2 regions of the Mesorhizobium sp. URHB0026 genome follow, and region 2 is predicted to be linked to the other one. Evidence: predicted binding sites of a transcription regulator. Region 2 holds the regulator's gene; the other holds the start of a gene.

Region 1 (14,712 bases), 2.8 Mb from region 2:
CAGGATATCTCCGTCGGCGACCTGATCGAGCGTCTGCACAAGACGCTCGATCACGAGGTCGAGGTGCTGCAGCACCAGTTCATGCGCAACAAGGTCAAAAGCGCGCGCGCGGCGGTGAAATTTCTCGGCCCCAACAAGGTCAGCCTGACGTCGGACAACGGCGACTACAGCGAAATCGGTTTCGCCAATGCACTGATCGCCGTCGGCACCAGGCCGCATCGGCCGGCCGACGTGCCCTTCGACAGGACCCGGGTCTTCGACAGCGACGAAATGCTTGAACTCGACCGCCTGCCACGCACGCTGACGGTGATCGGCGCCGGGGTGATCGGCGTCGAATACGCCACGATCTTTTCCGCGCTCGACGTACCGGTGACGCTGGTCGAGCCGCGCAACTCCATCCTCGATTTCGTCGACCGGGAGATCGTCGACGATTTCATCCACCAGATGCGCGACCGCGGCATGACGATAAGACTGGGCAGCGCGGTCAAGGAAATCCGCTCCAAGCCGGATGCCGCCGAAGTGGAACTGGCCGATGGCCGCACTATCCGCTCCGAGGTCGTGCTTTACGCCGCCGGCCGCACCGGCAATATCGGCAGCCTCGGCCTCGACCTGATTGGTATCGAAGCCGACTCGCGGGGCCGCATCAAGGTCGATCCGCGGACGTTTCAGACCAGCGTGCCGAATATTTATGCCGCCGGCGATGTCATCGGCTTTCCGAGCCTCGCCTCCACCTCGATGGAGCAGGGCAGGGTGGCAGCATGCCATGCCTTTGGCGTGTCGCTTCCGCCACCGCCGGAGACCTTCCCGTACGGCATCTATGCGGTGCCGGAGATCTCGACGGTCGGCCAGTCCGAGGAGCAGGTGCGCCAAAGCGGCGGCGCCTATGAGGTTGGCGTCGCGCGCTTCCGTGAGACGTCGCGCGGCCACATCATGGGCGTCGACACCGGCTTCCTGAAGCTGTTGTTCTCCATCGAGACGCGGCGCCTGCTCGGCGCGCACATTGTCGGCGAGGGCGCCACAGAACTCATTCATATCGGCCAGGCGGTGATCAATCTCGGCGGCACGGTCGACTTCTTCGTCAACAACACCTTCAACTATCCAACCCTGGCCGAGGCCTACAAGATCGCCGGCCTCGACGCCTGGAACAGGATGGGGCGGGGATAGGCACTGTCTGATGCAAGTTCGGGGAAGCCGTACACTCCCCTTCATTCTGTTGCCACTTCGAGCGGCTGCTGGAATTTCTGGCGGGCAGCCATGGAATTGCTGATGACGGTCGGCCGCTACACAGTCGGCTGCGTCACGAGCAAGCCGAATATCCGTCAGGTCCGGGGCGTGGCGAAGCACTGGATGCGGCGGCGCATGATCATCCGCTTTTGCGCGAAGCCTTGGTGCACTACAGTGCCGGCGGACACGAGGCGCTGTTTGAAAGCGGGCTTGCCCTGCTGATCGCCGGGGCAAAGCTCGAATGGTGGCCGAACGCTGATTGGGCAGCGAGCGGTCCGCAAAGGCGGTCAGCCTCCCTGCGCCGCCGCCGCCGATTCCGCCAGCCAACGCTCGACGATCACTGCGTCCGGGTCGCCGATTTCATGGCCTAATGGAACGATCCGGGCGGCGATCTCGGTACCGTGCCGGCTGAGCAATGTCACCAGGGGCGGCGCGAAAGGCCCGTAGGTCTCGTCCTCCGCCCCGGCAATGATCAGCGTCCGTGTGCCCATGAGGTCCGTTGAAGGCACCTTGTCGAGCACCGGCATTGGCCTCAGCAGCGCCGCGCTTCGGACAATGCCGGGATGGAGCAGCATCAGGCTCGAAACCAGATTAGCGCCATTCGAATAGCCAAGGAATGTCGCGTGAGCGAGATCAAGCCCATGGCGGGTGGCGACTTCGCTTGCGAATTCCACGAAGGCAGCGGTTTCGACACGGATGCTTTGCTGGTCGAAGCGCGTCGGCGTGATTCGCTCGAACCAGCGAAAACCGTCTTCCTGGGGGATACGGCCGCGTACCGCGATCAGGGCGGCATCGGGCGCGATGCGCCTCGCCAGCGGCACCATGCTTGTCTCGTCGACACCCGATCCATGCAGCAGGAACAGGCATGCACGGCCGTTTTTGCCGGCACCGAGGAGCCGATAGGGAAACGTTAGATCCAGCATCAGAGGGCCATTTTCGCCACTGGCGCCAGTCATAATGCATCCCGTTGATTATATAAGGCTTTACTCAATTTGCCGGCTTCAAAACGCAATATTTTCATGCTCCGCGAAAGTTGATTGAACCAGGCTCATTCCGGCCCGTTTCTGCGCCGATACACTCCTTGTGGGAGGAATCGAAGCGGTGCGTCGGGGGTCGCATTGCTGGACATGAACAACCAGCTTTGAGGCCTTTTGTCGATGACTACCCCTGTTTCGCCAGATCGCGATTTGCGCATCTTGGTCCGCGACACGCGTATCGATGTACTGCGCGCGCTGGCACTGCTCACCATCTTCGTCGACCATGTGCCGGGTACCGCTTTCGAGACGCTGACGTACAAGAATTTCGGTTTTTCGGATGCGGCCGAGGCGTTCGTGCTGATATCAGGCATTTCGGTCGCGCTCGCCTACGGCACCAAGTTCCGGCCTGGCGGCCGGCTTCTGGCGACCTTGAAAATGTGGCGGCGGGCGGGCGGGCTCTACGTCGCCCATATCGTCACGACAATGGTGGTGATGGCCCTGTTCTGCGCCGTGGCGGTGTTTGCCAGGCGGCCGGAACTGCTGACGCTCATCAACATCGAGCCCTTGATGAAGAACACGCCGCAGGTGCTGATCGGCATCGTCACGCTCGGCCACCAGCTCGGCTATAACAACATCCTGCCGGTCTATGCAGCGCTGCTTTTGATGGCGCCGGCCTTCGTCCTGTTCGTCAGCTCCAGGCCCGTCGCGGCGCTTGTCGCGTCCGGCACGCTGTGGCTGGTTGCCGGAATTTGGGAGATCGCCCCGCCCAATTATCCGGAGCCGGGTTTCTGGTTCCTCAACCCGCTGTCCTGGCAGTTCCTGTTCAACATCGGCCTTGCCGCCATGCTGCATGTCAGGCGCGGCGGCGTCATTCCGGTCAACCGTTGGCTGGTCGGCGCGGCGGCGGTGTATGTGCTGGCCGCGCTGGTGTGGGTGCATAGCCCGCTATGGGGACAGATAACGTGGTTCAACCTGCCGGTGGTGATCGGCGGCTTCGACAAGACCTTCCTGTCGTTGCCGCGGCTGTTGCACATCCTGGCGGTCAGCTACCTCGTCGTCGCCCTGCCGACGCTGTCAAACCTGTTCCGCACCAGCCCCGACCATCCGCTGGCCATACTGGGCAAAAGATCGCTGCCGGTCTTCATCGCCGGCACGCTGATAGCCATGGTCGCGCAGGTGGTGAAGCTGATCAATCCGGGCGGGCTCGTCTATGACAGCCTGCTGATATCGGCCGGCATTGCCATGCAGTTCGCGCTCGCCTTCTATCTCGAATGGCTGTCGACCATCGGCGGTTCGGGCAAGGCCCGCACGGCTCAAACGGTTCCCGCGCCGGTTCGTGCGCCTTTGGGGACTGCCATGGCAAGAGCCAATCGGTAGGCGGTTCAGCCGCGTGGCGAAGCCGACGAGGCTCGCACGATCAGTTCGACCGGCAGTTGATGCCGGCTGACCGGCCCGTTGCTTTCCAGGATCGCCCTGACGGCAAGGCGGCCCATCTCGGCAATCGGCTGGGCGATCGTGGTCAATGGCGGCTCGGATACCGCTGCTTCCGGAACACCGTCGAACCCGACGATGGAAACGTCGTCAGGCACGCTCAGCCCGCGTGCGCTCAGCCAATCGAGCGCCACCAGGGCTATTCTGTCCGACATGGCCAGGATGGCGGTGGGCGGCGTGTCGGAGGCGAAGATGATCTCGAGCCCCGCCTTCGTGCTCGCCACGTCGTTGGCGGTCTCGTAGACAGGCACTTTGGATATATCGACGCCAACCCGCGAAAGCTCCCGGAAATAGCCGGTGAGGCGGTCGCGCGTCCCTGCATAGGTCGCCGCCCGAACCTGTTCGGCCGAAACAAGGCCCGTCCTGTTGTCGGCGAAGGGCAGGGCCATGACGGCGAAGCGGCGATGGCCGAGATCCGTGAGATGGCGGGCCGCCACGCCGGCGCCGGCGATGTTGTCGACACCGATCGCGGCGACCGAGCCGTCCTCGGAGTCGAGGTCGAGCGCGACGAAGGGCAGCTTGCGCTCACGTGCCAACTCCACCAGGCGCGAGCCACCTTCGATGCAAAAGACGATGAAGCCGTCGACCAGCGCACTCTGGATGTTCCAGGCAAGCTGCTCGTTGTTGGCGGCCGAGACCAGGGAAATGCCAGCTCCGGTCGCATCGCAAGCTTGCGAGATGCCCGCCATCATGACCCGCGCAAACGGATCGTCGAAGAAATAGGAGAGGGGCTCGGCGGTGGCCACGCCAATGGCGTTGACCTTGCCGGCCCGGAGCAGCCTGCCCTTTGGATCGGGCCCGCCATAACCCATGGCTTCGGCCGCGGCGCGAACCCGTTCGCGGACTTCCTCGCGCACGATCTCGGGGCGGCTGAATACATTGGACGCGGTGCCGTGCGAAACACCGGCGGCCTTGGCGATGTCGGCCAGCCGTACGGGTCGTCGATTGCCTGCGGTGAGTGACGCCATTTTGTGCGTGCCTCCTGACATCCATGTAGCACGTTCTTCCGCCGCATCTAGTATTTTCGTTGGATCGATTCAATTTTTGCTTGACCTGCGCTGGTTTCAATCTTATATTTGAATCGATCCAAGTGGCGGCTTGGGTCTGCTGAATAGCCAAGAGGGAGGAGCGCCGTGCATCCCGTTAACTACCTGTTCGCCGACATCTATCGCAACGACTGGAATATCGGGTCAGCCATCAACAAGGCCAAGCATCGTGGTGAGACGGGCCCATGGATTCGCGATCTTCGCTTCTTGGTGCTGCGCAGGCGGAGCTGATCAACCGGCTCTTTTCGTGCCCGACGATTGGATCGATTCAAGACAAGGAGGATGAGCTATGCATCCCATCAAGCATCTGTTCGAAGATATCTACCGCAACTACTGGGGCATCGGACCGGCCATCGAGCGACCGGAAGCGCGACGCCGGCTGAAACCTGCTGTTGACGGCCGTGCCCTTTCGGGTCGCCCGGCACGCCGCCGGGACTGACCTCAAGCAATCATTTCAGGGCCGTGGACGTGCCACGGCCGAGATCGCTATCGCCAGCCAGCCTGCGATGAGCAGGGTGCCGCCGATCGGCGCCGACATCGGAAACAGCCTTGAGCCCCAGAAATCGCGGGCGAGAAGATCGCCCGCGAAGAGGAGCAGTCCGGCGAGCAGAACGAGGCTTGCGATGCGCAGCCAGCGGTTTGTGCCTATAAGGCCGATGGCGAGGAAGACCGGCGCATGCATCAGCAGGAACGACGCGGCGGTGCCGGTGAGGGCGCCGCCGCGGTGGGCGGCGGCCGCCGAAAGCGCCACCCCCGCCGCGCCGACGAGGCCGCCGGCAAGCACGAGAAGGCGACTGCCGTTTGGATCGCGGTTCATGGCCGGCGTGCTCCTTCTTTCTTCAGCAAGCGTCAGGGCTTGCGCGCTTCCAGCGCCATATGCCGCGTCCGCCGCGACTGGACGATCCAGTTGTAGGCGGCCCCGAGCGCCATCAGCACCGACGTGCCGAAAAACACCGCCGGCATGGCGAAATGGCCGCCCACAAAACCGCCGGCCAACGGCCCCGCGACCTGTCCGACATACTGCGCCGAGATCGCCAGGCCAAGCACGTTGCCGCCAACGCCGTCGGGGATGTTGTGCCTGATGACACTGGTGATGCAGGGCAGGAGCCCGCCCAGCGCCAGGCCCATCAGGAAACGCAGGCCGATGAGCTGCAAGCTGTTGGTAACAAAAGCCTGCGGGATAAGCAGCAGCGCCGAAACGGCCAGCGCTCCCACGACAACGTTCCAGTGCCCGATCCGGTCCGCGAGCTTGCCGAGCCAGGACGCCGAGAGGATCGTGCCCAGCGCGGCGGCCGACATCACAACGCCGGCGACGAGCGTCACCCTGCTCTGGTCCTCGACGAGCTGTTGCACATAGACGGTGATGATCGGCTCGATCGACATTGTGGCGAAGGCGAGCAGCATACCGGTGGTCAGCATGGCCACGACCGGGCGCTTGTCCGGGATCTGCGACCAGCCGCTTTTCGGCTTTGCCGCCGACGCGGGTTTGGCTGGCTTCGGGCGCGGACTCTCCTTGATGAGGAAGGTCGTTGCCAGGAAGGCGAGGAAGATCACGCCGCCTGACAAGAGGAAGGTGGCGCGAATGCCGATCACCGGCGGCAGCACGCCGCCCAACAGGGGACCGACCAGCGAGCCCGCTGTAATGCCCGCCGACAGCACACCAAGGGCCCAGCCGGAACGCTCCTTCGGCGTCTGCATGGCCACCAGTATGGTTGAACCGGAGGAATAGCCGCCCGCGAAGCCGATCAGCAGGCGCAACAGAACCAGTTGCCAGACCGTCTCGACCATGCCCGTCAGCGACATGCAGATCGCCATGCCGAAGGAGGCGCGCACCAGCATCACCTTGCGCCCGTAGCGGTCGCCCAGGCGCCCCCATAGCGGCGCGACTGTGGCCGCGGCGAAGAAGGTGGCGCCATAGGCGATGCCGGACCACTGCACGATTGCCGCGTGGCCCTGTGCGCCAAGTTGTTCGACATAAAGCGGCAGGAATGGCAGCAGCAGGGTCATGGCGATGAGCGTGCTGAACGAGCCCGCGAAACAGACGGCGAGATTTCGCCGCCAGTGGAAGTTGTAGCCGCTTTGCTGCGTGTCTTCCTGCGTCATGCCCTGCCTGCCCGGTATCAGCGCTTGTTACGGATACCATTTTGGGATACCAAACTGGTCTCCGTCATGAACTTCACGCCGGCCGCTGTCAATGCGGCTTCGGAAAGGACGCGCGATGTCGCAGATGCAGAATGTCGAACGGCAGCTTCGCGAGATGATCCTGGCGCTCGAGATCGGGCCGGGAGAGCGACTGACCGAGCGCTGGATCGAAAGCCAATTCGGCGCCTCGCGCACACCTGTCAGGGCGGCGCTGCTGCGGCTGGAAACCGAGGGGCTGGTCGGCAGGGACGGGCGCGGCTGGACCGTTTCGCCCATCAACCTGGCCGAACTCGAGCAGGTCGCGGTCTATCGCGAGGCGGTCGAGATCGCGGCATTGCGGCTGACGTGCGGGCAAGCCGACAAGAGCGCCATCGATGTCATAGAGGCGATGCTCGATTCCTGCGACGAAGATACGCCGCGCGAGGAGTGGCACCGTGTCGGCATGGATTTTCACATCGAGCTGGCGCGGCTCTCCGGCAACGAATTCCTGTTCCGGGCGGTTCGTGACGCGATGACGCGCCTGTCACGCGCCCGCTGGCTGGAAGTGCGTGACGAAACGGCCCTTGGCCGTGCCTGGGTCGAACATCGCGCCATCCTTGCCGCGACACTCCTCGGTCAGGCCGATGAAGCCGCGCGGCTGCTGTCGGCCCACATCGTCGGCAGCCGTGACCGGCTGGTGAGGTCGCTTGCGAACGACCGACGTGGCCTTCGCGCCAGGGGATTTGCCGTTGTCGCCGCTTAGTGCGGTCCATGCGCTGCGTCACACTGGCCGGAAAAACAGACGGGTCTGACGTGAAGCGCACTTTCGGCCTCGCTTCAAGGAAGCCGATGGCGTAAGAGCGGCGATGGAAAACAACCGGTTTGAAACACCCGTGACCGTCAAATCCGTCACGGCGGGAAGCACTCAACTCTTGCGTTCGGCAAGGGAGGCTTCCGATTACCTCCTCAACAACTGGCCCGGCAAGCGCAGCCCCAAGCATCGTGCGGCGCTGCAGGCCTGTCACGACGCGCTCGCCGGCGACAAGCCGGCGATGAATGCCAGGCGCGCTTTCATCGCCGCGGCGCGGGAAGTGGATGTCTTCATCAGCGACAAGGCGCCAGCCTGATATTAGCTCGCGGTTTGGGCTGACAATTTGGATTGAGGCTCGGCCCGCATTAGCGGGCCGGATGCCGTTAATCCTTCGTTTCGGTCTCAGTCTCGGTTTCCGGCTTCGTACGTTCGCGCGCGGCAACCTTGGCCGCCAGCTTTTCAGCCTTCTTGGCCGCTTTCTGGCGGTCGCGCTCCTTGCGTTCCTGATCGTAGTTTGGTGCTCGCGCCATGTCGGCTCCTTTTGTGACTGCCTTGCGGCCCTGAGCCTGCCTAGGAGCATTAGCCGTCAAACACAACAGCCGAAGCGACAATGCGTGGCTGCTGGCATCCAAGAGATGCGGGCACTTGCCAGATCGGCGCCACAATGATGTAGGACATGCGGGCGCCAATGAATTGAGAAGCCCGTTTGTTTTGATCAAGTGACCGATGGCCACAATTTCACGGACCGCAGCAAGAGTTTTCTATTATTCGAGAAACGTCGCGCGCGATATCGCTCCGCAAGCGCTGTTTCGTGCCAGGCTGGCTGGCCGTCTCGAAAGGGCCAGGCTTTCCGGTGAGGCGGCACGCCGCAGGCTGAATTACTACAACAAGTTGCAGGATGGTTTCGCGCCAAGCGCCCATGCCGTGCGCATCGGCAAACTGCCCTTCACGCCAACCATGTACTATTACGACCTGAAGGAATTCGCCCGCTACTTCGATCCCGGCCTGCTCATCGACCTGGAATTCGGCGACGTCAGGAATGTCCCTAAGGTGCCTTCGATCGTTAAGGACAGGCCAATCTGTGCTGACGACAAGAACGCGATCATCATGAAACTCGACAAGTTTCGTCATTTCCAGATGCCGGCTGACGCCATCTCGTTCGCCGACAAGCTGCCGTCCGTTGTCTGGCGTGGTGATCTCAACAATCCGATCAGGACAAGATTTCTGAACGCCGTGCACGACTTGCCGTTCTGCGATGCCGGTTCGCACAAGCCGAACGCACCGCCCGAATACGCCAGGCCTTTTCTCAGCATCAGCCAGCACCAGCGCTATCGCTACATCGTCTCGCTCGAGGGCAACGACGTGGCGACCAATCTCAAATGGATCATGAATTCGAAGTCGCTCTGCATGATGCCGCCGCCGACCTATGAGACATGGTTTGCGGAGCGGCAGCTCGAAGCCAACGTCCACTATGTGCCGCTCGCGGCGGATTTCTCGAACCTTGAGGACCACGTCGCCTATTTCGAGCGGAAACCGGCGGAGGCGGAGCGCATCATCGCGGCCGCGAACGCCTATTGCCGGACATTCGACGACGAACAGACCGAGCAGGCGATCTCCCTGCTGGTGCTCTACAAATACTTCGTTCTGTCGGGCCAGATCAAACCGGATGCCGAGGTGTGGCGCTACATAACGGGCTAGTTGCGGCGCTCGGTCGAGGCAGCTAGCCATGCATTGGGGTGCTATCGGAATGCGTGGCTGGATGATACGGCAATCATGCTGCGGGAACCATCCCGACCGTCATTTGTTTGAACGCGTTTATCTTTGATCAAAAGAACCCATGGCCACCCTCCAACGAACGACGGCAAAGGTCTTCTACTATGCGCGGAACGTCATGCGCGATATCGCGCCGCAGGCGATCTTCCGGCGGCGATTGGCCAGCCGCCTGCAGCAGGCCAGACTCTCGGACGAGGCCGTGCGCCGGCGTCTGAATCACTACAACAAGCTGCAGGACGCTTTTACGCCAGGCCCGGATGCGGTGCGCATCGACAAGATACCGTTTGAACCGAGCATGTACTATTACGACCTGAAGGAATTTGCCCGCTATTTCGATCCATCATTGCTCATCGACCTGAAGTTCGGCGATGTCATCGGCGTGCCCAAGCTGCCGACCCTCGTCAAGGACCGGCCGATCCGCGCCGACAACAGCAATGCCGTCGTCATGAAGTTCAACAAATTCCGCCACTTCCACATGCCCGTCGATACCGTCGCCTTCGCCGACAAGCGCCCTGCCGTGGTCTGGCGCGGCGACCTCAACAATCCGATCAGAACACGGTTCCTGGATGTCGCGCGCGACCTGCCGTTCTGCGATGCCGGTTCGCACAAGCGCAGCGCACCGGCTAAGTACAGCAAGCCCTTCCTCAGCATCAGCCAGCACCTGCGCTATCGCTACATCGTCTCGCTGGAGGGCAATGACGTGGCGACCAACCTCAAATGGATCATGAATTCCAACTCGCTCTGTCTGATGCCACCGCCGACCTACGAAACATGGTTCGGCGAGAGCCAGCTCGAGGCCGGTGTCCACTATGCGCCGCTCGACCCCGATTTTGCCGATCTCGGCGCAAAACTGCGCTATTTCGAAGCGCACCCGGCCGCGGCGGAGCGCATCATAGCCGCAGCCAATGCCTATTGCCGCAAATTCTCCAATGAACGGGACGAGCATTCGATCTCCTTGCTCGTCCTCTACAAATATTTCGTGCTCGGCGGCCAGATCGAACCCGATCCCGAACTCTGGCGGTTTATCGGCGGCTAGCTCATGCTCTCGGCCTGATGCCGATCAGATATCGCTGCGGTCGAGAACCAGATCGGCGGGGCCGAAGCGATCCTTCGCTGTTAGTTGCTGGTGCCAGTAGGGGTAGAGCAGGGGCGGCCGGCTGACCGCGTCGAGGCGCTGGCGTTCTTCGGTGCCGAGCTTCAGGGCCGCCGCCGCAAGGTTGTCCTTGAGCTGAGCGTCATTGCGGGCGCCGATCACCAGCGAGGAGACGGCAGGGCGGCCGAGCAGCCAGGCGAGCGCCACCTGCGCCGCCGAGACACCACGATCCTTGCCGATGTCGACCAGCACATCGACAATCCGCCACAGCCGGTCCTCGTCGCGGATCGGCGGCTCGGACCAGCCGGCAAGCTGGCGAGCGGTCGGGCTGTCACGGCGGTATTTGCCCGACAGCAGGCCGCCGGCGAGCGGGCTCCAGACCAGAACGCCCAGCCCCTGATCGACCGAGATCGGCAAGAGCTCGTACTCGGCCTCGCGTGCTTCCAGCGTATAGTGGATCTGCTGGGTGACGAAGCGTTGCTGGTGACGGCTGTCGCTGATGGAAAGCGCCTTCATCACCTGCCAGCCGGAATAGTTGGAGCAGCCGATGTAGCGCACCTTGCCCTGGCTGACCAAACTGTCGAGCGCGGCAACGGTCTCCTCGAGTGGGGTGAGGCCGTCCCATTGGTGGACGAAATAGATGTCGATGACATCGGTCTTCAAGCGCTTCAGGCTGCTCTCGCATTCACGGATCAGATGGTGGCGCGACAGGCCCTCGTCGTTCGGGCCCTTGCCGATCCGCATCCGCGCCTTTGACGCGATCAGCACATCGTTCTTGCGCTTGCCGCCGAGCGCTTCGCCAATGATCTCTTCGGAGAGCCCGTTGGAATAGACGTTGGCGGTGTCGATGAGGTTGATGCCGGCATCGATGCACATGTCGATCATCCGCTTGGCTTCGGCGAGATCGCTGTTGCCGACCGCCGCGAAGGGCCCCGCGCCGCCGAATGTCATGGTGCCAAGCGTCAGTGTCGAAACCTTCAGGCCGGAACGGCCAAGGGTGCGGTATTCCATGTCTGATCCTCACGATTTGTTGAAGAGGCGTGCCGCCAAGGCAGGCCTGGAATGCGACCGCATTTGTAGGACAATTCAGCCTGCTTGTCGCCATGCAACGACGGTCGATCGATCGTACATTGCGGAATTTGCAACGTCGGAATTGCGCTCGGGCTGCAATAAAACCGTCACCGCCGGCCTATATTGAAGTCGGCTCAGGTGTTTCCATTCAGGCCGCTGGCCAGCAATTGGGGCGCCAGTGGTAACCGAGAGGGCTTGCAAGCGGAGCAGTTGATATGACCGAGCTGAAACAGAATTCCCCTGCCAAGGACTGGCTTGAGGCCGAGCTCGCCGACACGCTCGACGAGGACTATGAGCTCGAAATGTCGGAGCCGGCCCTCTCTATGGAGATCGCCAAGATCTACAAGAACTCGCATCCGCCTTCGATCGATCGCATGCGGTATTTTCGCGACCTGATCAGCCTCCAGTCCGAATTGATCAAGCTGCAATCCTGGGTCGCCTACCACAAGAAGAAACTGGTGGTGATATTCGAGGGCCGCGACTCCGCCGGCAAGGGCGGCGTCATCAAGCGCATCACACAGCGGCTCAATCCGCGTATCTGCCGCGTCGTGGCGCTTCCGGCTCCGACCGAACGCGAGAAGTCGCAATGGTATTTCCAGCGCTATGTCCCGCATTTGCCCGCAGGCGGCGAGATCGTTTTGCTCGACCGCTCCTGGTACAACCGCTCCGGCGTCGAACGGGTAATGGGTTTTGCCAATCCCGAGCAGGTCGAGGAGTTCTTCCATGACGTGCCGGAGTTCGAGCGCATGCTGGTGCGCTCGGGCATCACCGTGGTCAAATACTGGTTCTCGATCACCGATGAGGAACAACAAATGCGCTTCCTGATGCGGATCCACGACCCGATGAAACAGTGGAAGCTGTCGCCGATGGACCTGCAGTCGCGGGTGCGCTGGGAACAGTACACCAAGGCCAAGGAGGAGACCTTCGCCCGCACCAACATTCCCGAGGCGCCCTGGTTCATCGTCGAGGGTAACGACAAGAAGCGCGCGCGGCTGAACTGCATCGACCATCTGCTCAAGCAGCTGCCGTATGAAGAGGTGCCACACGAGGAGATCACGCTGCCGGAGCGCGTCTTCAACCCGGAATACGAGCGCCAGGTGCTGCCGCGCGAACTTTACGTGCCGGAGAAGTATTGAGCGAGAGTTTTGTCCGTCTCCCCGTCACTATCCGGGGAGAAGGTGCCGGCAGGCGGCTGAGGGGCGGCGCTGGCTTTGATAATTGAGCCAGGATAAATCCCGCGCGCGCTATGTTCTTCTGCTGACACATTGCCATCTGACATGCTCGACAGCGCAATCTTCTAGCGCTAGCGCCGCCCCTCATTGTCCTGCCGGACATTTCTCCCCGTATAGTGACAGGGAGAAACGGGCGTTCGTCGAGGGTTTCGCCACCTTACGCCCGCTTGATCACGACATGCGTGGCAAGCGCCGTCGCCACTTGCTCGGTGCATTGATAGCCAAGCTTCACCATATCCAGCCCCGCAAAAAGGTTCTCGCCTCTGCCAAGCAGCACCGGCGAGATCGCCAGGTGCATCTCGTCGATCAGCTTTTCCTGCAGATACTGCCGGACGGTGGAGACGCCGCCGCCGACTCGCACGTCCTTGCCTGACGCGGCCGCTTTGGCCTGTTCGAGAGCCGAATGAATGCCGTAGGTTACGAAATAAAAGGTCGTGCCGCCTTCCATCACGATGGGATCGCGCTTGTAATGCGTCAGCACGAAGGTCGGGACGTGATAGGGCGGGTTGTCGCCCCACCAGCCCTTCCAGCTGTCGTCAGGCCATTCGCCGCGGATCGGCCCGAACATGTTGCGGCCGAGGATCCAGGCGCCGACATTCTCGAAGCTGCGCGCCGCAAAGTCTTCGTCGACGCCTGTCTCGCCGCCTTCCTCGCCAAACATCTTGCGGAAGGTGCGGGTGCTGAAAGCCCATTTGTGCAGGGCCGGTCCGCCGACTCCGAGCGGATTTTCAAGGCTCTGATCGGGACCGGCGCCATAGCCGTCAAGCGACAGGCTGAAAGCGTTGACGCGAAGTTTGGACATGAGGACCTCCTTCTTCTTGAGAGCCAGTTGTATTTTGCAAGCGGTTTTCTAGCAAACTGATTTTGAATTGCAAGCGGTTTTTCGAGGCGGAAAAGGTGTTTCCGAATCTTGCCGCCAAGCTACGGCCACCGCCTCATTGCCCGGTCAGTTGGCGCGCGACGATTCCAAGGTCCTCGCTGTGGCTGATCGTCAGGTCGCGGGCGGCCAGCGCCTGCCGCATGGCTTTCGCCATCGTCTTGGCATGGCAATAGGCAAGCATGACCGTTTCCTCGGGTTGCGGCGAAGCCTTCGTCAGTGCCCGCCTTGCCGACACCGTCGCCCGACGGTGAAACGGGTCAGGAAGCATCCTCAGAAGGCGTTCGCCATACCTCTTGGCCGAGGTGCGGGCCGCCTCCGGCCGTGCTTCGATCATAGCTGCAGCTGCCAGTTTTTGTCAGCGGGTTTTCGATGGAACAGCCGACCAATCGAAGGAAGTGGTGACATCTACTGAAGTGCCTTGCCCGGGAAGTCGGGCTACCCCTTCAGCATCACAGCCACTTCGGGTGCGAAATAGGTCAGGATGCCGTCACAGCCGGCGCGCTTGAAGGCGAGCAACGATTCCAGCATCGCCTTCTCGCCATCGATCCAGCCATTGGAATCAGCCGCCTTGATCATCGAATATTCGCCCGAGACCTGGTAGGCGAAGGTCGGCATCTGGAATTCGTCCTTCAGCCGGCGAATGATATCGAGATAGGGCAGGCCGGGCTTGACCATCAGCATGTCGGCGCCCTCGGCGATGTCCTGCTCGGCCTCGCGCACCGCCTCGTCCGAATTGGCGTGGTCGATATAATAGGTCTTCTTGTCGCCCTTGAGCAGGCCGGCGGTGCCGACCGCCTCGCGATAGGGGCCGTAGAAGGCCGAGGCGAATTTGGTGGCGTAGGACATGATCGCCACGTCCTGGAAACCGTTGGCGTCGAGCGCGTCGCGGATGCCGCCGATACGGCCGTCCATCATGTCGGACGGCGCGATGATGTCGGCGCCGGCCGCCGCCTGGATGACGGCCGCCGCCGCGACCTGTTCGACGGTCTCGTC
Region 2 (14,712 bases):
CAGCTGACCTTTCCGGCGCCGGCTCGACCTTCATCTATCCGGTGTTCGCCAAATGGGCCGACACCTACAAGAAGGATACCGGCATCGGCCTCAACTATCAGTCGATCGGCTCGGGCGGCGGCATCAAGCAGGTCATCGCCAAGACCGTGACCTTCGGCGCCACCGACAAGCCGATGTCCGACGCTGATCTGCAAAAGAACGGCCTCGTGCAGTTCCCGATGGTGATGGGCGGTATCGTGCCGATCGTCAACCTCACGGGCATCAAGCCGGGCGAACTCGTCCTCGACGGGAAGACGATTGCCCAAATCTATCTCGGCGCCATCACCACCTGGGATGACGCCGCGATCAAGGCGCTGAACCCCTCGCTCACCCTGCCGTCGACCGCTATCGCCGTCGTGCATCGTTCGGACGGCTCGGGCACGACGTTCAACTTCACCAACTACCTGGTGAAACTGTCACCCGACTGGAAGGACAAGGTTGGTTCGGACACGGCCGTCGAATGGCCGACCGGCGTCGGCGCCAAGGGCAGCGAAGGCGTTGCCAACACCGTCAAGCAGACCGACGGCGGCATCGGCTACGTCGAATATGCCTATGCCAAGCAGAACAATCTCTCCTACTCCAAGATGCTGAACGCCGCCGGCAAGGTCGTCGAGCCGTCGCTCGAATCCTTCGGCGCGGCTGCTTCGAACGCCGACTTCAAGGGCGCCAAGAACTTCAACGTCATCATCACCAACGAGCCCGGCGACGCCAGCTGGCCGATCGCTGCCTCGACCTGGGTGCTGATCCACAAGGCCCCGGACGATGCCGCGGCCACCGGCGAAGCGCTCAAGTTCTTCGCCTGGGCCTACAAGGACGGCAAGGAAACCGCCAAGGCGCTCGACTACGTGTCGATCCCCGACAGCGTCGTCGACCTGATCAAGGCTTCGTGGAAGGCCGACATCCAGGCCGACGGCAAGCCCGTCTACGCCGGCGAGTAACATCTCTCTGGAGGAGCGCCGCCCCGCGGCGCTCCTTTTCAATCAACACAAAGAGCCGAGCTTGACATGAGCGCTGCCCAGGAAGCCTTGCCAGCCGTTCGAGGTTCACGTGACGCCACCGTCAGACGGTTCGCGTTGACCGATTCGATCTTCCATGGGCTGACCCGCGCCGCCGCCATTCTCGTGTTGGTGCTGCTCGGCGGCGTCGCCATCTCATTGTTCGCCGGTTCCTGGCAGGCCCTGTCGACCTTCGGCTTCTCCTTTCTGACCACCGAGAGCTGGAACCCCGTCACCGAGAAATTCGGCGCCCTGGCGCCCATTTATGGCACCATCGTAACCTCGGCCATCGCCATCCTGATCGCCGTGCCGCTCGGCATCGGCATCGCCATTTTTCTCACCGAGCTTTGCCCGCGTCCGCTCCGGCGCCCGATCGGCATGGCGGTGGAACTGCTCGCCGGCATCCCTTCGATCATCTACGGCATCTGGGGCCTGTTCGTGTTGGCACCGTTCCTGCAGACGACAGTGCAACCATTCATCATCAGCGTGTTCCATGGCATTCCCGGCCTTAGCAGTCTGTTTGCCGGCCCGCCCTACGGCATCGGCCTGCTGACCTCGTCGCTGATCCTCGCCATCATGGTGCTGCCCTTCATCACCTCGATCACCAAGGACGTGTTCGACACGGTGCCGCCGGTGCTGAAGGAGTCCGCCTACGGCATTGGCTGCACGACCTGGGAAGTGACGCGCCGCGTCGTCATCCCCTACACCCGCATCGGCATCATGGGCGGCGTCATGCTCGGCCTCGGCCGCGCGCTTGGCGAAACCATGGCGGTAACCTTCGTCATCGGAAACGCGCATCGCATCTCTACCTCGCTGTTCGCGCCGGCAACGACAATCTCCGCGACCATCGCCAATGAATTCACCGAAGCCGTCGGCGATCTCTACACGTCGTCGCTGGTGGCGCTCGGCCTGATCCTGTTCGTCATCACCTTCCTCATCCTTGCCATCGCACGCTACATGCTGATGCGCATCGACGCCCGCACCGGAGCCTGACCGATGTCGACAGCCTCGTCGCTTCACAGCCGCCGCAAGACCAGAAACTCGGTGATGATGACGCTGTGCGTCGTCGCCGCGGGCATCGGGCTTGCCTGGCTGGCACTGATCCTCGGCGCACTGGTCTACAAAGGCGCCGCCGGGCTGTCCCTTGACGTCTTCACGCGGATGACGCCGCCCCCCGGCGATGCGGGCGGCCTGCTCAACGCCATCTATGGCAGCGTGGTGATGACCGTCATCGCCGTCATCGTCGGCACGCCGATCGGTGTCCTCGCCGGCACCTACATGGCCGAATATGGCCGTTTCTCCAAGCTCACCACCGTGGTGCGGTTCATCAACGACATCCTGCTGTCGGCGCCGTCGATCATCATCGGCCTTTTCGTCTACGAATTGATGGTGCGGCCGATGGGGCATTTCTCGGCCATCGCCGGCGCCGTCGCGCTGGCTATCCTGGTCATCCCCGTGGTCGTGCGCACCACCGAGGACATGCTCAACCTGGTGCCGAACGCCTTGCGCGAAGCCGGCACCGCGATCGGCGCGCCGCGCTGGGTGGTCATCAAGTCGGTCGCTTACCGCGCGGCACTGTCCGGCATCGTCACCGGCATATTGCTGTCGATCGCCCGCATCTCCGGCGAGACCGCGCCACTTCTTTTCACGGCGCTGAACAACCAGTTCTGGTCGAGCAACCTCAACGCGCCGATGGCCAGCCTGCCGGTCACCATCTTCCAGTTCGCTCTCAGCCCCTACGAAGAATGGCAGCAACTGGCCTGGACCGGCGCACTCATAATCACATTGACGGTTCTCGCGCTCAGCATCTTCGCGCGCAGCCTGACCGGACGCAGAGAGGACAAATGAGCCAGATGTTGTCTCCAGACATGACGATTGCCGCCGAGGCAGCCGCCAAGGCGAAGATCGAGGTCAAGAACCTCAATTTCTACTACGGCCAGTCGAAGGCGCTGAAGGACATCACCTTGTCGCTGCCCGAGCGCAGCGTGACTGCCTTCATCGGACCGTCGGGTTGCGGAAAGTCGACGCTGCTGCGCGTCTTCAACCGCATCTACGAGCTCTACCCCAAGCAGACCGCCGAGGGTCAGGTGCTGCTCGACGGCCAGAACGTTCTCGACCGCTCGCAGGACCTCAACCTGTTGCGCACCAAGATCGGCATGGTGTTCCAGAAGCCGACGCCGTTCCCGATGTCGATCTATGAGAACATCGCCTTCGGCGTCCGGCTCTATGAGAAGATCGGCAAGGCCGAAATGGACGGCCGTGTCGAGCAGGCGTTGAAACGCGCCGCGCTCTGGAACGAGGTCAAGGACAAGCTCAATGCCAGCGGCCTCAGCCTGTCCGGCGGCCAGCAGCAGCGGCTTTGCATCGCCCGCACGGTGGCGGTGAAGCCGGAGGTCATCCTGCTCGATGAGCCGGCGTCGGCGCTCGACCCATTGTCGACCGCGAAGATCGAGGAATTGATCGACGAGTTGCAAGCCGACTACACAATCGTCATCGTCACCCACAACATGCAGCAGGCCGCGCGCGTCTCGAAGCAGACGGCTTTCATGTATCTGGGCGAGCTGGTCGAATTCGACAAGACCGAGAAGATCTTCACGTCGCCTCGCGAGAAGCGCACGCAGGACTATATCACCGGCCGCTTCGGCTGATCTCACGCATACGAGGACCAGGATCATGGCCGAACACACAGTCGCAGCCTTCGACGAGGATCTCGGACAGATCAGCAGGCTGATCAGCGACATGGGCGATCTCGCCGGCATCATGGTCGGCGGCGCCACCAAGGCGCTGCTGAATTCCGACAACGCGCTGGCACAGCGCGTCGTCTCCGACGACGCCATTATGGACGCGCGCCAGCGCGAACTCGATGATCGCGCCATCACCCTGATCGCCAAGCGCCAGCCGATGGCCGACGATCTGCGTCATGTGGTCGGCTCGATCCGCATGGCGGGCGATCTCGAACGCATCGGCGACCTTGCCAAGAACATCGCCAAGCGCGTCGGCTCCGTCGGCCTCACCGCCACGCCGCGCGACCTGTCGCATTCCATAGACTCCATGGCGCAGCTGGTGCTGATCCAGGTGCAGGGCGTGGTCGAGGAATATGCGGCCGGCGATGCCGCCGCCCTCGCCAAGCTCAGGAATGACGACGAACGCATCGATGTCAAATACACTTCGGTCTTCCGCGAACTCCTGACCTACATGATGGAGGATCCCCGCAACATCACGGCTTGCACGCATCTTTTGTTCTGCGCCAAGAATCTCGAACGCATCGGCGACCATGTGACCAACATTGCCGAGAATGCGTATTATGTGCTGACCGGCACGCAACTGCCCGCCAACCGTCCGAAGCAGGACGAGACGGCGATGTCGGTGCCGGCGGCTTGACGGCAGGGATGATCAATCGATGATCGCGCCACGCATCATGGTGGTGGAGGACGAGGAGCCGCTGGGCGTGCTCCTCCGCTACAATCTGGAGTCCGAGGGTTACCAGGTCGAGGTGGTGACACGCGGCGACGAAGCCGAGATCCGCCTCCAGGAAAACGTGCCCGACCTCCTGGTGCTCGACTGGATGGTGCCGGCGGTTTCCGGCATCGAACTCTGTCGGCGCCTGCGTATGCGGCCCGAGACGGAGCGGTTGCCGATCATCATGCTGACGGCGCGCGGCGAGGAGAGCGACCGCGTGCGCGGCCTCTCGACCGGCGCCGACGACTATCTGGTCAAGCCGTTCTCGACGCCGGAATTCATGGCCCGGGTCAAGGCACTGCTGCGCCGCGCCAAGCCGGAAGTGTTGTCCAGCGTGCTCAAGGTCGGCGACATCGTGCTCGACCGCGAATCGCACCGGGTCTATCGCAAGAAGAGCGAGATCCGGCTCGGACCGACCGAGTTCCGCCTGCTCGAGTTCATGATGCGCCATCCCGGCCGCGTATTCTCGCGCAGCCAGTTGCTCGACAATGTCTGGGGCGAGACGATCTACATCGACGAGCGCACCGTGGATGTGCATGTCGGCCGCCTGCGCAAGGCGGTAAACAATGGCCGCATGCCCGATGTGATACGCACCATCCGTGGCGCAGGCTACGCGATCCGCGAGGATTGAGATCAGGCCACGTTCTTGCCGGATCTCACCTGCACGCCCGGCGCGAAGATCTCCTGGTCGACGAAGGTGAGCGCGCGCATGGCGCAGCCCTCGCGGATCAGCGGCAATTCGTTCGGCTCTGTATCGAAGGAAATCGACGTCGAATGCTGGCCGCCGGCGGTCTGGGCGATGGCCTCGCGCAAGGCCGGCTCGATCAGATCGAAGGCGGCGGCGCTGACGCCGACCATCGCAACGGGCGCCGGATCGATCAGCGCGAACAGGCTGCCAAGCCCATAGCCCAGCGCCTCCCCGGCCTTGCGATAGGCCTCGCGTTCCGGTCCGTCTCTTTCGCGCGCCGTGGCCGCCAATGCACGCATGTCGGCGTCGCTGACGTCGACCGGTTTGGCGTCCTCACCCATCTGTCCTGCATTGCGCCAGATGGCATAGTTGCCGGCATAGGCCTCGACGCAGCCGCGCCGCCCGCAGCGGCAGAGCGCGCCGCCCGGGCGATGGATCATGTGGCCGAACTCGCCGCCCGAGGAATGGGTGCCTGTGAACAGCTCGCCCTTCAGCACCAGGCCCATGCCGATGCCGTGCGAGAGCAGGATGGCGATGAAGTCGTCGCGGTAGCGCTCGGGGTCGCGCCAGCGCAGCGCCACCGCCATCATGTTGCAGTCGTTCTCCATGGTGGCGGGGATGCCGAATTCGGCTTCGAGTATATCGGCGAAGGCAATGTCCGTCTGGGGCGTGATCGGCGACCACAGCATGGCGCGCGCCTCGGTGTCGGTGATGCCCTGGATCGCCAGCGCGATGCGGGCGATGCTGGCGACGTCGAGGTCGGGATCCTCGAGGCGGCGCCGGACGATGGCCACGCATTCGCCGATCAGCGCCTCGCGCGACATGGTCAGCGTGTCCAGCCGGCGCTGCTCCTCCGATATCACCTGGCCGGCGTAGTCGATGACGGCGACGGAGAGGAAATTCAGCGACAGCACCACGGTCATGACCGCCGCGGCCTCGGGGTTGAGGCCAAGGCCAACCTGCGGCCGGCCGCGTTTCAGTGAGCCGGCCTCGTTCGGCTTGCCTTCGCTCAGGATACCTTCGCCGATCAGGTCGGCTGATATCGCCGATATAGTCGAGTGGCTGAGGGCGGTGGTGGCGGCGATCTCGGTGCGCGAGGGCTGGCCACCCCGGCGCACGGCTCCAATCACCATTGCTCGATTGCGCCGGCGCAGATCGTCGTGGCGGATTCCGACCGACATGATTTCCCTCCCCGTCGCCGCGGTTCTTGACGCCCCCCCGAACACCCTCCGGCAACAGGTCGAATACTGGCAGAAGCGGCTGGGGCTGTCATTTATTTATTGCGAGGCTCGAAAAAAGGCTTCCGGCACCTCAAAATCCGTCAGAATCGATGTTGACAGGGTTCCGGCGATGGACGAATATTTTTTCGAGGCTCGAAAAAATAGGGCCTTCGTGCCGGCCTTGGGGCCAGTTTGGTCGCGCCACACGCGGCGCAGGGAGGATATCATGAAGAGATTCACAGTCGCCATTCTGGCGGGTGTCGCCATGTCGCTGACGCTCGCGTCGGTCGCTCAGGGGAAGGACAAAGTGATCGGCGTGTCGTGGTCGAACTTCCAGGAAGAGCGCTGGAAGACCGACGAGGCGGCCATGAAGAAGGCCATCGAGGCCGCAGGCGACAAGTACATTTCCGCCGATGCGCAGTCCAATCCCGGCAAGCAGCTGACCGATGTCGAGAGCCTGATTTCGCAGGGCGCCAGTTCACTGATCATCCTGGCGCAGGACGCGTCGGCCATCGGCCCGGCGGTACAGAAAGCGCTCGACGAGGGCATTCCGGTCGTCGGCTATGACCGCCTGATCGAGAACAAGGACGTCTTCTACCTAACCTTCGACAACAAGGAAGTCGGCCGCATGCAGGCCCGCGAAGTGTTCAAGGCGAAGCCTGAGGGCAATTACGTCTTCATCAAGGGCTCGGGCGCCGATCCGAATGCCGACTTCCTGTTCTCGGGCTCGATGGAAGTGCTGAAGGCAGCCATGGACAGCGGCAAGATCAAGAATGTCGGCGAAGCCTATACGGACGGCTGGCTACCCGCCAACGCCCAGAAGAACATGGAACAGTTCCTCACCGCCAACGACAACAAGGTCGACGCCGTGGTCGCCGCCAATGACGGCACCGCCGGCGGCGTGGTCGCGGCGCTGACGGCACAGGGGCTCGCCGGCACCGTGCCGGTCTCTGGCCAGGACGGCGACCACGCCGCGCTCAACCGCATCGCGCTCGGCACCCAGACCGTGTCGGTGTGGAAGGACGCGCGCGAACTCGGCAAGAACGCCGCCGAGATCGCCTCGCAACTCGCCGACGGCAAGAAGATGACCGACATCGCCGGCGTGAAGGACTTCACGACGCCTGGCGGCAACACCGTCAAGTCGCTGTTCCTGACCCCGGTGGCCATCACCAAGGACAATCTCAACCTCGTCATCGACGCCGGCTGGATCAAGAAGGACGAAGTCTGCACGGGTGTCGCCGCCGGCAGCGTCGCGGCCTGCAACTAAGCTTGATCGCCTGAAAAGTCGGAAGCGCCGCGGCTCATGAGTCGCGGCGTTTTCTCAACGAGATTTGTGTTTCGCTAACTTCTGGGCTCTGGTCCGGCTCCGCGTCAGACGGCAAGCCGCTGGGAGGACATCATGACCGACACGACCTCAACCTCGCGGGCCGATACGGCGCGTGCGTCGGAACTCGGCGCGGTCGCCCGGTTCCTCAAGGCGACCGAGATCGATACCCGTATGCTTGGCATGATCGGCGCGCTGCTGTTGATCTGGGTCGCGCTGCATGTGATTTCGAGCCTGCGTCTTGGCGTCGATCCGCTCGATTTCGACAGCCGCACGTTCCTCACGCCACGCAATCTGTGGAACCTGTCGGTGCAGACGTCCGCGGTCGCCATCATGGCCTGCGGCATGGTCCTGGTCATCGTCATGCGCAACATCGATCTGTCCGTCGGTTCCGCCGAGGGCCTGATCGGCATGGTCATGGGCTTTGCCCAGGTGCATTTCCTGGTTCGCTTCGTGGGACTTGAACTCGGCAACCCATGGATCTGGGTCCTGGCACTGGTCATCGGTCTGGCGCTCGGGCTTTTGATCGGCGCGTTCCAGGGCTTCGTCATCGCCTATCTGGAAGTGCCGGCCTTCATCGTCACACTGGGTGGCCTGCTGGTCTGGCGCGGGGCAGCCTGGTGGGTCACGTCAGGCCAGACGGTGGCACCGCTCGACGCCACTTTCCAGTTGATGGGCGGCGGACCGACCGGATCGATCGGTGCCACCTGGAGCTGGGTCGTGGGCATCGTCGCCTGCCTGGCCGTCGTGTTCGCGCTGTTCAACGGGCGGGTTCAGCGCAAGCGCTTCCGCTTCCCCCTGCGGCCGATCTGGGCCGAGACGCTGCACGGCGTCGTCACCTGCGCCGTCATCATGGGCGCGGTCTGGCTGGCCAACTCCTATCCATGGCCCATCGGGATCGTGAACCGGTACGCGGCCGCCAACAACATCTCCGTGCCGGAGGGTGGGCTGTTCATCGCCCACGGCATCGCCATACCGGTGCTGATGGCGGTCGCCGTCGGTCTGGTCATGACCTTCATCACCAACCGCACCCGTTTCGGCCGCTATGTCTTTGCCATTGGCGGCAATCCGGAAGCGGCCAATCTCGCCGGCATCAACACGCGCTGGATCACCATGAAGGTGTTCATGATCATGGGCGTGCTGGCCACGATCGCCGCCGCCATTTCGTCGGCCCGGCAGAACTCGTCGACCAATGTGCTGGGAACATTGGATGAGCTGCTCGTCATTGCCGCGGCCGTCATCGGTGGCACCTCGCTTGCCGGCGGATCGGGAACCATCATCGGTGCCATGCTCGGTGCATTGCTGATGCAGTCGCTGCAGTCGGGCATGGTGCTGCTCGGCGTCGACTCGCCGTTGCAGAGCATCGTCGTCGGCGCCGTGCTGGTCATCGCCGTCTGGCTCGACACCGTCTATCGCAAGCGGGTTTAGGGGTACGACCATGGCTGACAAAACCGCTCCCGTAACGGCCCTCACAACTTCGCCTACTGGCACGCCGCTGGTCGACATGCGCAACATCTCGATCGCCTTCGGCGGCATCCGTGCCGTCGACGACGCCTCGATCGATCTTTTCCCCGGGGAGGTCGTGGCGCTGCTCGGCCATAACGGCGCCGGCAAGTCGACGCTGATCAAGATCCTGTCCGGCGCTTACAAGCGCGATGCGGGGCAGATCTTCGTCAATGGCGAGGAGGCAGCGATCTCCAACCCGCGCGACGCGAAGAAATACGGCATCGAGACAATCTACCAGACGCTGGCGCTGGCCGACAACGTCGATGCCGCCGCCAACCTGTTCCTCGGCCGCGAGCTGATGACCGCCTGGGGCACGCTCGACGACGTTGCCATGGAGGCCGAGGCGCGCAAGGTGATGGGGCGGCTCAATCCCCGCTTCCAGCGTTTCAAGGAGCCGGTGATCAAGCTGTCGGGCGGTCAGCGGCAGTCGGTGGCGATCGCACGCGCGATCCTGTTCAACGCCCGTATCCTGATCATGGACGAGCCGACGGCGGCACTCGGCCCCCAGGAAACGGCACAGGTCGGCGAATTGGTCAGGCAGCTCAAATCCGACGGTATCGGCATCTTCCTGATCAGCCACGACATCCACGACGTGTTCGAGCTGGCCGACCGTGTCTGCGTGATGAAGAACGGCCAGGTGGTCGGCACCGCCCGCACGACTGACGTCACGCAGGACGAGGTGCTTGGGATGATCATCCTGGGCAAATGCCCTCCAGGTGCTATTCCGGGGCCGGGTGCGCTGAGGATCGCCGCCTGAGGCCGGCCAGGCCGTCTCGGGCAACGCCGTTGCCGCTCACGTGATATGCCAGTGATGACGATGGTTTGGCCTGACCATTGTGTTGGCCCGGCGACTTCCCCATAAAAGGTCTGTTTTGCTCATGGACCGCATCATCCGTTGAAGAAGCTTTTTCCAATCGTCGCCTTCATTGCCGTTGCACTGATCAGCATGACCATGGCGGGGTTCGCTTATTTCGCGACCCAGGAAGCCGCCCGCATCAAGTTCGAAGGGGCGGCCGATGACGCCCTCAACCGGATCGAGAGCCGTATCGACCTGCACCTGTCGCTGCTGCGCTCGACCCAGGCCCTGTTCGACGCGCGCAATGGGGATATTTCCCAAAACGAGTTCAAGGCATTCTTCAAGGCGCTGGATGTCGACAACAATTTCGCCGGCCTGCGAGGCATCGGCTTCCTGCGGCTGGTCAGGACGGGCGACGAGGCTGCGGTGGAACGCGACATCCTCCACGATTTCGGCGCCAGTCATCCGGTCTATCCGGAAACGACGCAGGCCTGGCGCGCGCCGATCGCGCTTTTCGAGCCGCTCGATCCGTCCAACCAGACCATCATCGGGTACGACACGTTCAGCGAGCCGGTGCGGCGTGCGGCGATCGAAAAAGCCATGGCCGACGACCAGCAGCATGCGAGCGGGCTGGTGCAACTCGGCCAGGGCACGGGCGTGGCGCAGACGTTCACGGGCTTCCTGGTTTATGTGCGGCTCAACGTCGAGACGGCACCGGAGGTCATCAACGCATCGCGGTCCTCGACCGCCGGCTTTCTCTATGCGGCCTTTCGGGCCCGGGACCTGTTCCAGATCGCGCTCAGCCGTGCGCCGCTACTGCCAGTCAACACCGAGATCTATGATGGAGCGGTGAACGGCGACAATCTGTTGTTCCGCTCGGAGACGCCACCGGCTTCGTCCTTGGGAGACCGGCTGCTGGTCACCCGCAAGATGACCGTGGCGGGACGCCCTTGGACCGTATTGTTCAGGCCAACCAGCGCCTTCTCGCAGCCCTCTTCGCGCGCCATCCCCGTAATGCTGGGGCTGTTCGGCCTGCTCCTGGCAGGCGCCATCGCGCTGGTGGCGCGCTATCAGGAGCGAGCCTATGACGCAGTGTCGGCCTTGCACGAGACGATGGAAAAAAGCCTGCTCGAAAAGGACCTGATGCTGCAGGAGATGAAGCATCGCATCAAGAACTCCATCACCAGGGTGCTGGCGATCGCGCGGCAGACGGCTTCGCGGGCAACCGACGTCAATGAGTTTTCCGCTTCCTTCTCGGCCAGACTGCAGGCGATGGCCGCCTCGCAGGACATGTTGACGCGCTCGCGCTGGCAGAAAGCCGACCTTGCCGATCTGCTGCGCATCGAGCTTGGCCAGGTGTTCGGCAAGGAACTGCCGGACGGGCTCCTGTCAGGCCCGGAGGTGCTGCTCGATGAAACCACGACGCAGGCGCTTGGCCTGACCTTTCATGAACTCGCCACCAATGCGCTGAAATATGGCGAAGCCGGCAATTTCGTTGGCGCTCTCAAGGTGAACTGGTCGCTGGAAGGGCGCGGGCGCGAGCGGACGTTGGCGCTGAACTGGCGGGAGGCGGGGAAGAAGAGGGTAGAGGCGCCGTCGCGGACGGGATTCGGCACCAAGCTGATCGATCTCAATGTCACGCGCGAGTTGCGCGGCACGATTAGACGCGATTTTCGGGCCGATGGCCTCAAGGTGGAAATCAAAATTCCACTGGCCGGCTGAAACCCACCCGTCAGCGGGCCTAGCGGCAGACTCCCAGCCACGAAAATCCGGAGGCCGTTGAGCCTCCGGATTTTGTCTTGTTATCGCTGAATTAGTTACAGCGTGCCGTGTAGATCCGGCCGCGATGGTCGCGATACTGGCAGTAGCCGTTGCGCAGGTTGCGAACCAGCAGGCCGGAGCCGGCACCGACGGCCGCGCCGATCAGGGCACCCTTGCCGCCGCCGACCAACCCACCCACACCCGCGCCGATCAAGCCGCCGCCGACGACGTCCTGCTCGGTCGAGGTACAGCCGCTGACGGCGACCACCGCAACCATGGCAATAAGTATTTTCCGCATAGAGTCACTCCTCACTTGTGTCCACACTTTGGTAAGCTCCAACAGCCATTTAGCACGAAATGACGGCCTTTGCTGCTGCATTTATTGTTGGCTAAGGTAGTCCTTTTCTGGGCGGATCGTGTTCGATGCCATGACGAAGTTGGATATGGCCAACGAAGCGTCAAGACTACCATCTGGCCGCACCTTCCAGACAATCTGATCGTAGTCATCCTCCAAGGCGGGATCGACCGCGAGGCATTCGGCGACGACATGCTGCGCCTGCCCCTGCACGTCGCCCAGTGCGAAAGGGCGCTCAGCGGTGCATTCGTCAGCAGTCGCAAAAACACTGACAGGGACCTGCAATTCCTGACATTCGGCCATCGTGTTCGAGCAACCGATCACCAGTAACAACGCGGCTATGTGTTCCATGACGAATGTTCCTCTGGCCGCATTAACGGCCGGCATCGTCAAAAAGTTCCTGTCATTCCAACAGCGTTACGCGAATAGTTAGCAGAAAGCCGCGGCTCCTCACGGTTGGAGGTGCTGCGGTTTTGACCCGCCCGGCGACTTCGACTGGCGCGAACAGTGAGGAGGGCTGATTTTAATCAGGTCAAGTGCCAGAAAACGGCCAGCACCATGATCGCGGCCGCGGCAAGAACGATCCCTTTCATCAATCCCCTACCTGCAGGGAGTGCCTCCACGGAGGGTTCGGAATCAAGAAATTCACCCATCGAAATGCGGGCGGCTTGTTCCAATCTGTTGATATCGGCAACCGTCAAGACATTCCTCCCGTACCGTGCTTCAAGCCTGCCAACAATCTCCGAAGGCAGGGCAGGTTCCGACGGCATCTGGCAAAAACAGAGTCCCATTTATGGTGAACAGCCGGTTAAGGATCGTTGTTTGCCACGCTCTCACTGCGTCTCGAAATTGCTGTGCGGCACGACAAGGCGATATTCGAGGTGACCCTCGCCGATATCCAGGTTCGCGGTTCCGTTCAGGGATGCCGGCACCACCCGCTCCAACGCGACGCTGCCGAATCGCCGTTGACCGCCGCCACCGCGATTGGCTTCTATGGTTTCGGCCCATGTCAGCGACAGGGCAACCTCCCCCGTGGCAGCAGCGTCGAGTTTAGCGGTGACCTCGACGAAGCCACCCGGCCGGGACAGGGCGCCGTAACTCACCGAGTTGACGGCGAGCTCATGCATCGCCAGCCCGATATGCAGCGCGGCGTTGGGATTGAGGTAAGGATTGGCGCCGCGAAAACGGAGGCTGTGCGACGGGTTCGCGCCATAGCGGCCGACCTGGCCCGCCACCAGTTCATGAAGGGCTGCCCCTCGCCAATTGGAGGATGTCACCAGATCCTGGGAGGAGGCCAGCGACTGCAGCCGGCCGCGGAAGCGCGTCAGGAAGTCGCCGATGCCGTCGGAATAGCGACCGGTCTGGGTCGCGATGCTCTGGATGATCGCCAGGAGGTTCTTCGAGCGATGGCTGACTTCCCGCAGCAGCGTCGTCAGCGTCTGTTCGCGCCGCTTTTGCTCGGTCGTCTCGACCATGGTGGTGACGACGCCCTGGACATCGCCATCGTCGCCTCGGTCGGCGTCGACCCAAATCTGAAACCAGCGAACCCCATTCTCGACCGGGACACTGATTTCAAGGCGCTGGGGATTGCCGGTCGCAATCACATCGCGCTTGGCGGCGCCGATGCGGTCGGTCTGCGCCGTCGGCAAAATGCCGTTGCCATCGACATCGTCGGAGGCCCAAGGGGCGCGCATGTTGCGGGCCCATACGGTCTTCATCTCGCGATCCTGATAGAGGACGGAAATGCCGGCATTGTGGAGCGCGTGGAGAAGAGCCCGGCCAAGCTGCATGCCGCTCTCGGCGGGATGCATGGCGATCGCTTCATCGCCCCGTGCGCCTTCCTCTCTATTTGAAGTCCTCGAGCGCATCGGTCAACCTGTCCACCCAACTCAGACTGAACCGCTCACCTGCCACATCGGTTCCAAATGAATCTGGATAACCACCCCTCCTAAAGCGGTCCGCCGGACGGTGTCCATTAAAGGACACCGCCCGGCGGTGGCTGGAAACCGTTTGAGGGGTGCGGCTTCCAGTGTTCCTCTATTCAGCCGCCAGGCTCACGCCCGTCTGAAAAGGCCAGCCAAAAGCGAAATGACCAGGAATGCGAGGAAGATGAAGAACAGAATTTGCGCGATACCGGCGGATGTGCCGGCGATGCCGCCGAAACCAAGCGCGCCGGCAATAATCGCCACGACGAGAAATACGAGCGCCCAGTAAAGCATGGTTCATCTCCTTCCTATGATACGGTAAAAACGTGGGTAAATGCGGTTTGTTCCACCATTCGCCGAAAAAGGCGATGCTTGCAAACCGTTCCGCTAGCGTGGGCTGGAAATTCGCCGGCGGCCGATCCGGCTTGTCAAGAAGGCCACCGAATGCATCGCACCCAGTGGCCTGTTATGTCCTTGTCCGGCTCGCGAGGCCGCGACTTATGCAGCGGCCTTGGCCTGCCGGTCGAAGAACAGCGCCTGGCTGATCAGCGCCTTCACCATGTCGGGATTGAACGGCTTGGTCACGAGGAAGGCAGGTTCGGGACGCTCTCCGGTCAGCAGACGCTCGGGAAAAGCGGTGATGA

What was found. Region 2 encodes PhoB, which activates phosphate uptake and scavenging genes when phosphate is short. Its sites were predicted from a motif close to TGTCATNNANCTGTCAT; they were not measured.
Region 1: ppk2 (polyphosphate kinase 2) is a predicted target of PhoB. The motif match lies at 11,702-11,718, and genes of this name have one in related genera.

The regions. Positions count from the first base shown of each region.
Region 1 is NZ_JBSSCN010000001.1:3,809,111-3,823,822, forward strand. It holds gene sthA (Si-specific NAD(P)(+) transhydrogenase) at 1-1,164, shown strand, start outside; gene ACVWWD_RS18580 (alpha/beta hydrolase) at 1,512-2,180, opposite strand; gene ACVWWD_RS18585 (OpgC family protein) at 2,382-3,578, shown strand; gene ACVWWD_RS18590 (substrate-binding domain-containing protein) at 3,584-4,660, opposite strand; gene ACVWWD_RS18595 (hypothetical protein) at 5,028-5,177, shown strand; gene ACVWWD_RS18600 (DUF423 domain-containing protein) at 5,193-5,555, opposite strand; gene ACVWWD_RS18605 (MFS transporter) at 5,588-6,841, opposite strand; gene ACVWWD_RS18610 (GntR family transcriptional regulator) at 6,957-7,622, shown strand; gene ACVWWD_RS18615 (DUF982 domain-containing protein) at 7,753-7,986, shown strand; gene ACVWWD_RS18620 (hypothetical protein) at 8,054-8,200, opposite strand; gene ACVWWD_RS18625 (glycosyl transferase family 90) at 8,397-9,368, shown strand; gene ACVWWD_RS18630 (glycosyl transferase family 90) at 9,508-10,479, shown strand; gene ACVWWD_RS18635 (aldo/keto reductase) at 10,504-11,547, opposite strand; gene ppk2 (polyphosphate kinase 2) at 11,823-12,743, shown strand; gene ACVWWD_RS18645 (dihydrofolate reductase family protein) at 12,997-13,641, opposite strand; gene ACVWWD_RS18650 (hypothetical protein) at 13,775-14,053, opposite strand; gene hemB (porphobilinogen synthase) at 14,155-14,712, opposite strand, start outside.
Region 2 is NZ_JBSSCN010000001.1:1,018,197-1,032,908, reverse strand. It holds gene pstS (phosphate ABC transporter substrate-binding protein PstS) at 1-977, shown strand, start outside; gene pstC (phosphate ABC transporter permease subunit PstC) at 1,044-2,027, shown strand; gene pstA (phosphate ABC transporter permease PstA) at 2,031-2,882, shown strand; gene pstB (phosphate ABC transporter ATP-binding protein PstB) at 2,879-3,682, shown strand; gene phoU (phosphate signaling complex protein PhoU) at 3,708-4,415, shown strand; gene phoB (phosphate regulon transcriptional regulator PhoB) at 4,435-5,124, shown strand; gene ACVWWD_RS05155 (ROK family protein) at 5,127-6,362, opposite strand; gene xylF (D-xylose ABC transporter substrate-binding protein) at 6,628-7,668, shown strand; gene ACVWWD_RS05145 (sugar ABC transporter permease) at 7,801-9,153, shown strand; gene ACVWWD_RS05140 (ATP-binding cassette domain-containing protein) at 9,164-9,988, shown strand; gene ACVWWD_RS05135 (CHASE domain-containing protein) at 10,127-11,749, shown strand; gene ACVWWD_RS05130 (YMGG-like glycine zipper-containing protein) at 11,841-12,086, opposite strand; gene ACVWWD_RS05125 (hypothetical protein) at 12,168-12,494, opposite strand; gene ACVWWD_RS05120 (hypothetical protein) at 12,671-12,844, opposite strand; gene ACVWWD_RS05115 (sensor histidine kinase) at 12,977-14,011, opposite strand; gene ACVWWD_RS05110 (DUF1328 domain-containing protein) at 14,198-14,362, opposite strand; gene ACVWWD_RS05105 (response regulator) at 14,567-14,712, opposite strand, start outside.